Regions from separate parts of the Caldanaerobacter subterraneus subsp. tengcongensis MB4 genome, predicted to be linked through region 2. Evidence: a T-box and tRNA genes for the amino acid it is inferred to sense, from the RefSeq annotation. Region 2 holds a T-box; the other holds one or more tRNA genes.
What was found. The T-box of region 2 lies ahead of leuS (leucine--tRNA ligase). A T-box ahead of a tRNA ligase gene usually reads a tRNA of that ligase, here a tRNA-Leu.
Positions count from the first base shown of each region.

Region 1 (4,503 bases), 710 kb from region 2:
TGTCATCTTTTTATATCACGCATCACTAGGATATAGAGCAAATTAATTTTACCCTTGTTGTTGATGTTACTATTAGTTAATCTTTTATTACTTTTGTTTTATCTACGCTTTACTAGGTTCTTCATAATACCAATATGGTAGACTTCGAAAAGTATTTGATGAAGAAATAGTTGATATATTGCTGTTTCCTCTGCTGCGGGCTGTGCAATTTTTTATTTGTGACTTAAAGGTATTGTCCTGCTCTTGCTTACTGCTACCTTTTGGCTACCACGGTAGTTTATTTATTTGTTTTGTATATCGTTATTCCTAATTTTTTCTTGTTTCTTTATAATGTTGACCACGGTTGTTCTTACTTCTACTACAGGATACTACCGCATATTCGAAATTTACTGACTACCTGTTCCTCTATGTGTCCAGGTATGCTAAAAAGCGACACCTCTTTTGCAGAGTTTTTGGAATAGTTAAAAGTTCTTTTTTATTGTATAGAATTTTAACGAAACTTTACAGTACAATTTTCTTAACTCTATACAATGCTCGGCTTTAAATTTTTTAAACAGATTTTAATAGAAAGTTCACTTTAGACTGCTTCTCCTATGAACAAGCAGAGTATTAATCTCTCACAATTACAAAAATTCCATCATATCTTCCTCACACAGACCTTTTCTACGAAAAAATCAGGAAATTTCTTAACTACAAAAGCGTCTCCTCTTTTAAGCCTCTTTATTTCATCGGGATGAACAATAAAGCTTTTCTCTTCTTTAACTGTTCCCATCCCAGTAGGGGAAATCTCATTAACCTGCATGGTAATGGTTATGTCATCTTTTGTTCCTATGAGCGACGATAAAAGCTCAGCTGATACCGGTACATCCTGCCTGTGTAAATTCTCTGCTATTCATCCTTAAGCCCTCGCTTAAATATTTGTGCAAAGTTTTTTCAGCCTCCTGTATGAAGCTTTTACACCTACTTTAAACTTTTTGGAAACCTGGTTAACTGTTACATACTTCATTCTGTTTATCCAGTACAAAATCCTCAAATCCCTTTCAGTAAGCTGCATAAAACCACCTCCTGAAAAATAAAGATAGAGTATGGAGCTTATCCTAGAGAACGATCTCTTTTTTAATGGAAGTTCTATTCCTACAAGCCCTGAAATGGTTTATTCGATTTTAGAGAAGTACAGAAGAGAATGGAGAAAAACAAAAAGCAGCAGACCAGCTATACAGCGCAGAGAATCTATCTTCTTTCAGGGCTTATAGAGTGCGGTGTGTGTGTGGTTTGTCCATGGTTGGTACCCTCAGTAAAGGTCAATATACATACTACCGCTGCAACAATAAAAGCAAAAAGAAGGCTTGTGACAACAAAGACGTAAACAAAGAGATGATAGAGCAGTACGTCATAGATGAACTTCTTCAAAGAGTCTTTTCTGAAGATGCATTACCAAAGCTTGTTGAAAGATTAAATGAGGAAAATAAAAAACTTATCTCGGAAAGAGACGAAGAAAAGAAAAAGCTCTCAAGGCGGTATGAAGAAATCAAAAAAAGCATAAGTTCAATTGTAGATGTAATAGCAAAAGGCTACTTCCATTCCAGCCTCTATGAAAAATTAACAGAATTAGAGCAACAGAAAGCAGAAATAGAAGTGAGAATAAAAGAAATGAACAGCTTGCCCGACACTTCCTCTATAACAGAAGAAAAAATAATACAGTACCTTTTAAAAGACAAAGAAGTGTTGGAAGCGGGTGACCCTCACAAAATTAAGCAAATTTTACCAACATATATCAATAAAATAATCGTCTACCGTGATAGAATTGAAGCACATTTCAGGCTTTCGGTAGACGATACAGTTTGCGCATAGATGGTAGCGGCGAGTGGATTCGAACCACCGACACTGCGGGTATGAACCGCATGCTCTAGCCACCTGAGCTACGCCGCCATGTTTGGTTGCGGGGGTGGGATTTGAACCCACGACCTCCGGGTTATGAGCCCGACGAGCTACCGGACTGCTCCACCCCGCGACAGTGGTGCCGGAGACCGGACTTGAACCGGTACGGGCTTATTCAGCCCCCAGGATTTTAAGTCCTGTGCGTCTGCCAGTTCCGCCACTCCGGCGGAATCCCTTTGGACAGTATTAATTATATTATATAAGCTTTTTTAAGTCAATAGTTATTTTCTCCAAGATAGTGTCAAGATACTGTAGGATTTTTTTAAGACAACCCCTGAAACTTAGTTAATTTCAGCCTTCAACTTATCATGCTTTTTTATATAACTTGTGCATATTTTAATGCTCTTAAAACCCTATATATTGGCGTTACTTTCCCTATATTCAAAACTGTAATATTGTTTATCTTTTCATTTGTAGACGTTTTAACTCTCCTTACCGCTTCTTTTATTTGCTTCTTCGTTAATTTGTAACTTCCTGCATTTATATTCTTTTTCTTGCCCCATTCTACTTCTCTTAAGTCTCCTCCATTCTTGCTAAATACCCTTAATTTCGCCATTAGTTTTAATCCTTCTCTGCTCCACCCTAATGGATTCCTGCTTAGTCTTGCTGAAAATACATGGCTTATATGTCCTTCTGCACTGCACCCTATTACATCTTCGTCTTCGTTGTATATTTTTATCCCTTCCCAATTGTTTAGTATGTATTTCTTTGCTTCTTTTATCTTCTCTTTCTCTCTCTCTTCCTCTGCTGCCTTTATTAACTCATCAAATACCTTCTTTACTCTTTCTTTATCCCCTTCATTTATTGCTCTCCATATCTTATCCCTATACTTTGGCTCTTTTGATGTAGCTTTTAATACGTATTTGTTTAAATGATATCTGTCTAGTACAAACCTTGATTTTAATATCCATTTTAATCCCTCTTTTATCCACGGTGCCCCATCTCCTGCTATGTATATCTTCTCTATCTTCTCTTCTTTGTAATTGTCTTCTATGTAATTTGCTACATCTATCCATATGTCTTCAGGTTTCTCTCCTACATATGCTTTGTAATAGACATTCTTCAGTACGTTCCTTCCGTTTTTCTCTTCTCTACCTTCATGTATGTATACTAATCGTGGAGTTTCATCTCTCCCGTCCTGTAAAGGTACATGGTCCTCGTCTGCCTCTATGTATAAAACCCTTACTTCTTTCTTTTCTTTTATTTCTCTCTTTACTTCTACTTCCCCTATTTCCCTTATTGCATTTAATACCGTCTGTTTACTTAACTCCTCTGGACATGCTTTTTTACTACTTCTCTCATATGATTCTTCTATTGCGTTTTCTACTAACTTTATCTTTACTCCCTTTTCTATCCTATCGTGCCGTCCTATCTCTAATGCATCATCCACCAAATATGTATATCTCCCATCCTCTTTAGATTTGTAATATGTCCTCTCATATTCAATATCCCCAAGGACTGTCGTTAATCTCTTTTTATCTTTCCTCTCTACTACCCATTTTTCTTTCCTTCTCTTGTCTTCTTTTATTATCCTATCTAACTCTTCAATAATTGCTTCTATTGCCCCTCTACCTAGTTTGTCCGTGAGTTCCTTTATCCTTGCTACAAGCTCTGTAATATTCATTCCTTTGTTTAACAAATCACCAAAAATTTCTACTACTTCCTCAGTGAAATTTAGAGCATTTTGTAGTATAATATCCTCAAAGATATGTTTTTTCACAAGAGACACCCCTTTCTGTGATGTTTTGTTTCCAAGTTCTATTTTATCACAGGGGTTGTCTCTTGTTTTTTTCACTCAAAAAATCCTACGATAATTTTACACTATGTTTCTCCAAAGCTCCTGTTTGTTATGAATAAAGGCATGAGTTTGCTTCTGCCTTTGAATTAAGTGAGACAGGAGTTTATAATTATTATAGAAAAATCTATGTGGTCACAAGAAATTTTTCACTTTTTTCTCTACACTCAAACAGAACTAGTGTCAGTAAATTATTTAGTGTAATATGGAGGGATAAACGTGTGTGATGAAAATTCTAAATATTGTATAGTAGATCGGTTTGAAGAGGAATGGGCAGTAATAGAGTATAAAAATAAAACCTTTAATTTTCCAAAAGTTCTTCTTCCATTAAACGTAAAGGAAGGAGATGTAATTAAATTTGAAGTTATGGTAGATGAAGAAGAGACAAAAAGAAAGAAGGAAAGGATTGAAAAGCTTGCAGATGAGCTTTTTACAGAGGAGGAATAGTAGCACATGTTTAGACTAAAGGTAGCAGCACTTTTTACAGTAATGCTTTTAATATTTACTTTTTCAGGATGTACGTCTTTTCCACACAGTGAGTTTTCAAATGCTCAGAAATCTTATGACTCAATTACCGACAATTGCCAATTGCCAGCAATTTCAAGTGAAGATTTATCCTCCAAACTGGTTGTCAGTTTCATAGATGTGGGGCAGGGAGACAGCATATTTATAAAAACCCCTTCTGACAAGACAATGCTAATAGATGCTGGTACTCCTGAGATGGGGGAAAGGGTGGTTAATTATATAAAAAAGCAGGGCGTAAGGAAGAT
Region 1 is NC_003869.1:2,321,984-2,326,486, reverse strand. Features, by position in the region: gene TTE_RS14510 (hypothetical protein) at 638-772, opposite strand; gene TTE_RS13965 (hypothetical protein) at 911-1,054, opposite strand; gene TTE_RS11655 (recombinase zinc beta ribbon domain-containing protein) at 1,255-1,851, shown strand; tRNA gene TTE_RS11650 (tRNA-Met) at 1,853-1,929, opposite strand; tRNA gene TTE_RS11645 (tRNA-Met) at 1,935-2,011, opposite strand; tRNA gene TTE_RS11640 (tRNA-Leu) at 2,016-2,105, opposite strand; gene TTE_RS11635 (ISLre2 family transposase) at 2,255-3,658, opposite strand; gene TTE_RS11630 (DUF3006 domain-containing protein) at 3,953-4,180, shown strand; gene TTE_RS11625 (ComEC/Rec2 family competence protein) at 4,187-4,503, shown strand, end outside.
Region 1: it has a tRNA-Leu gene. The T-box ahead of leuS (leucine--tRNA ligase) is inferred to sense a tRNA for this amino acid. The anticodon was not compared.

Region 2 (4,503 bases):
TTCAGGACGAAAATGCTTTTTGAATCACTACTCCATACAGGCCAGTAATAAGTGTATAAACTGCTTGTTACGTAGTTTTGTATTTTTTCTTTAAGTACTTCTGGGGGTATGCGCTTTGGCACATTTAGCGTCACTTGTTTTTTGGTTGTGAAAGATGCGGCGTCTGCTATCCAAATGTTATTCATGCTTACTGTAACATTCATATCCTCTACTTTTTCTTTTTTAGGTTCATATTTCTCATATGCTATATAGTAACCATTTGGAGATACAGAAGGATTTTTGCCTTCATCAATTATTTTTTCGCTGCCGTCTTTTAGGTTTTTATAAATTATTTTATTATCCCTTTCAAAGACTATGGCATCTTCAGTTTTTACAAAAGATCCACAGCTTCCATCTGCTAATTTAGTGACTTTTAAGCTTTTTAAATCTATTGCATTAATATTACTTTCTTTTACCTCAAAACCATGGGTTTCTCTTGGAACAATTATTTGTTCAGTGTAAATTACTTTATTCCCATCTGGTGAAAAACCTGGGTCGCTATAATAAGTATCTCTATCTTTGCTTTCGATTATTTTAGTTTCTTTTCCAGTCTTTAAATCTTTAATGTAAATTGCGTTTTTACCATCAGATGTTCTTGTTGTGAATACTAATTTTGTTCCATCTGGTGAAATGCCAACTTCACCGGAAGTTTTATCTATTATTTTTTTAAAGCCTTTATTATCGTACTTGTATATACCTTTGTCATATAAGGGTATATATATAGTCCCATTATATTCTGCTATTTTTCCAGCATTTATATTTCCTAAACTTATAAAAGATATTTGATTTATAATTTTTAATTCTTCTGCATTTACTTTTGTTATTAAATTATCTTGCAAGTTCTTGATGCCGAAAGAAAACACCATTAAAAGTATTGCAGCAGCTGCTATGATTGCTACACCTATCTTTTTCCATCTGTTTCTTTTAAATCTTTTTTTAAGAGATTCTTTGAGCTGGTAATTTACAGGAATTAGTTCTTTTAGCCTATTGAGATTTTCCTCTATTCTCTTTTCGTCCATTTTCATCCCTCCAAACATTTTATTACAAGATTTTTCAATTTTTGAATTATTCTATAAGCCTGCGCTTTTACCGCTTCTTCTGTTTTTTCAATTAATTGAGAAATTTCTCTGTGTGTCATGTTTGCAAAGTATTTTAAATTTACAATTTCTATTTCTTCTTTTGAAAGGGAATAAAGGGACTTTTTCAAACAATCTAATTCTACTTCCCTTTCCAATTTGTCTTCAAATACATCAGGATAAAAATGCTCCATAATGAGTTCTTCTGATACTAGGTTTTTCCTCATTCTGTAATAGTCTGTCACAGTATTTCGGGCTATAGAAAAAATCCATGCCTTTGAGTTTGATTTTACTGTATTGTACTTTTCAAAGGCTTTTTGAAAAGTTTCACTTACAATGTCATCTGCATCCCATTTGTTGCCAACTTTAAAATATACGTACCGGTACACATCGTCAAAGTTTTTCTCATAAAATTCAATAAAGCTTTCTGGCACAAATTTGGCCTCCCTTCTCTCCTTTATTGACTCCTCCCACCTTTATAGACGAAAATCTACACAAAAGGTAACAATACCCTTGCATTTATTTTAGTTTTATAATAAAATAATGTACAAATCAATTTGTAAATGCGATGAAGCGGAGCAGTAGGCAATGAGGGCTTTCAGAGAGTCGTTGGCAGGTGCGAAACGGCAGCCTGACTTGCTGAAACTCGCCGCAGAGCAGGCGCACTGAAATAAGTAGGTGCGCACGGCTTGCCGCCGTTACAGGCTTTGAGAGGGCGCTTTTGCGCCAAAAAGAGTGGTACCGCGGAAGATGTGGGTCTTTCGTCTCTTTGAGATGAAAGGCTTTTTTTAATGGAAAAATTAAAAAGTAGAGGTGGAGGATATGGCGTATTCAGTGGAGATTGATAGGAAATGGCAGAAAATCTGGGAAGAGACAAAACTTTACAAGTTTAATCCTGAAAATGTGGACAAAAAGCTTTATTGTTTAGAGATGTTTCCGTACCCTTCAGGGGCAAAATTGCACATAGGTCACTGGTATAATTACGGTCCTACAGATTCATGGGCAAGAATGAAGAGGATGCAGGGCTATGAAGTATTCCACCCTATGGGGTTTGACGCCTTTGGCCTTCCTGCTGAAAATTATGCCATAAAGACAGGCATACACCCTTATGACTCGACAATGGAAAACATAAGGACCATGGAAAGACAACTCAGAGAAATGGGAGTCACTTTTGACTGGGACTATGAGATTATAACCTGTCTGCCAGAGTACTATAAATGGACTCAGTGGATTTTCTTAAAACTTTATGAAGCAGGTCTTGCCTACAGAAAGAAAGCGCCTGTAAACTGGTGTCCCAGCTGCCAGACTGTTCTTGCAAACGAACAGGTAATTGATGGGAAATGCGAAAGGTGCGGAACTGAAGTTACAAAGAAAGAGCTTACTCAGTGGTTTTTCAAAATAACTGCCTATGCGGAAGAACTTTTAGAAAAATTAGATGATCTTGATTGGCCTGAAAAAACTAAAATGATGCAGAGGAACTGGATTGGAAAATCTGAGGGCGCAGAGATAGAGTTTAAAATTGATGGGAAAGACTTGTCTTTTAGAGTTTTTACCACAAGGGCAGATACGCTGTTTGGAGCAACTTATGTGGTATTGGCTCCTGAGCATGAATTGGTGGATTTGATTACTACAGAGGAATATAAAGAGGCTGTGGAAGAATACAAAGAGTATGCCAAAAAGCAGAGTGAGATTGAGAGGCTTTCAACAGAAAAGGAAAAGACAGGAGTGTTTACAGGAGCGTACGCGATTCATCCGCTGACAGGTGAAAAACTCCCTATTTGGATAGCGGATTATGTGCTTGTAACTTACGGTACTGGATGTGTTATGGGAGTTCCTGGTCATGATGAAAGAGACTATGAATTTGCGACAAAATACAATCTGCCTATAAAAAGAGTTATAAAAGGAGTTGGAGATGTAGACGACAGTTTGCCTTTTGTGGAATATGGAATTTTAGTAAATAGCGAAGAATTTACGGGGATGACATCTGAGGAAGCGCGAGTCAAAATAGTCGAAAAGTTGAAAGCAGAAGGGAAAGCAGAGTTTAAAGTAAATTATAGGATGAGGGACTGGCTTGTGTCCAGACAGAGGTACTGGGGAGCTCCCATTCCTATAATCCACTGCGAACGCTGTGGAATAGTGCCTGTGCCAGAAGAGGATTTACCTGTACTTTTGCCATATGATGTTGAGTTTGAGCCAACAGGAGAATCTCCTCTTAAAAAGCATGCAGGTTTTATGAATGTCACCTGCCCTAAGTGCGGAGGTCCGGCTTTAAGAGATCCTGATACTCTTGATACTTTTGTAGATTCTTCTTGGTATTACTTGAGATACCCTGACAATAAAAACGATAAAGAGCCTTTTAATAAAGAGTGGATAAACAAAATGCTTCCAGTAGATAAATATGTAGGTGGAGCAGAGCACGCCACTATGCACCTTTTGTATTCGAGGTTTATAACGAAAGTTTTAAGAGATCTGGGATACCTTAATTTTGATGAACCTTTCCTTTCACTTGTGCATCAGGGGACGATTTTAGGGCCGGATGGCAGCAGAATGAGCAAATCAAGAGGGAATGTTATTTCGCCGGATGACTATATTAAACAGTACGGTTCAGATGTATTTAGGCTGTATCTAATGTTTGGCTTCTCTTACTCAGAGGGCGGACCATGGAGCGATGAAGGAATAAAGGCTATTGCTAGATTTGTCAATAGGGTGGAGAGGTTTATAGAAAAATTTATTGAGACCAGACAAAATCCAGGGAAGACAAAAGAAGAAATGGAAGATGCGGAAAAAGAATTGAACTATGTGAGACATTACACTATAAAACACGTGACATTGGATGCCGATAAATTTGAGTTCAACACTGCTATAGCGAGAATAATGGAACTTGTAAATGCTTTGTACAAATATGAAAATGAGGTTGAAGTAAAGAACATGAAATTTTATGAAGATGTGGTAAGAGATTTTGTAAAAATCCTGGCGCCCTTTGCGCCCCATTTCTCTGAAGAGATGTGGGAAAGACTGGGGTATGAATATTCTGTTTTCAATCAGAAGTGGCCTGAGTGGGACGAAAAAGCCCTTGAAAGAGACATGATAGAAATTGCTATTCAGGTAAACGGAAAGGTTAGAAGCAAGGCTCAAGTGCCTTCAAATGCGACGGATGAAGAGTTGAAGCAGATTGCTCTTTCTGATGAGAGAGTGAAATCTTACCTGGATGGCAAAGAAATAAAGAAAGTGATAATTGTAAAAAATAGACTTGTAAATATTGTGGTAAACTAAGGCAGGGCTTGCCCCTGCTTTAGTTTTTGGTATAATTTAGTGTGGAGGTGAGTAATTTGGTGAAAGCTGAGGCTGTAATTGATAGCATAGTAAAGAAATTAGTTGAAACTATTGA
Region 2 is NC_003869.1:339,410-343,912, forward strand. Features, by position in the region: gene TTE_RS01545 (PD40 domain-containing protein) at 1-1,058, opposite strand, end outside; gene TTE_RS01550 (RNA polymerase sigma factor) at 1,061-1,549, opposite strand; T-box leader at 1,675-1,887, shown strand; gene leuS (leucine--tRNA ligase) at 1,938-4,388, shown strand; gene TTE_RS01560 (nucleotidyltransferase domain-containing protein) at 4,448-4,503, shown strand, end outside.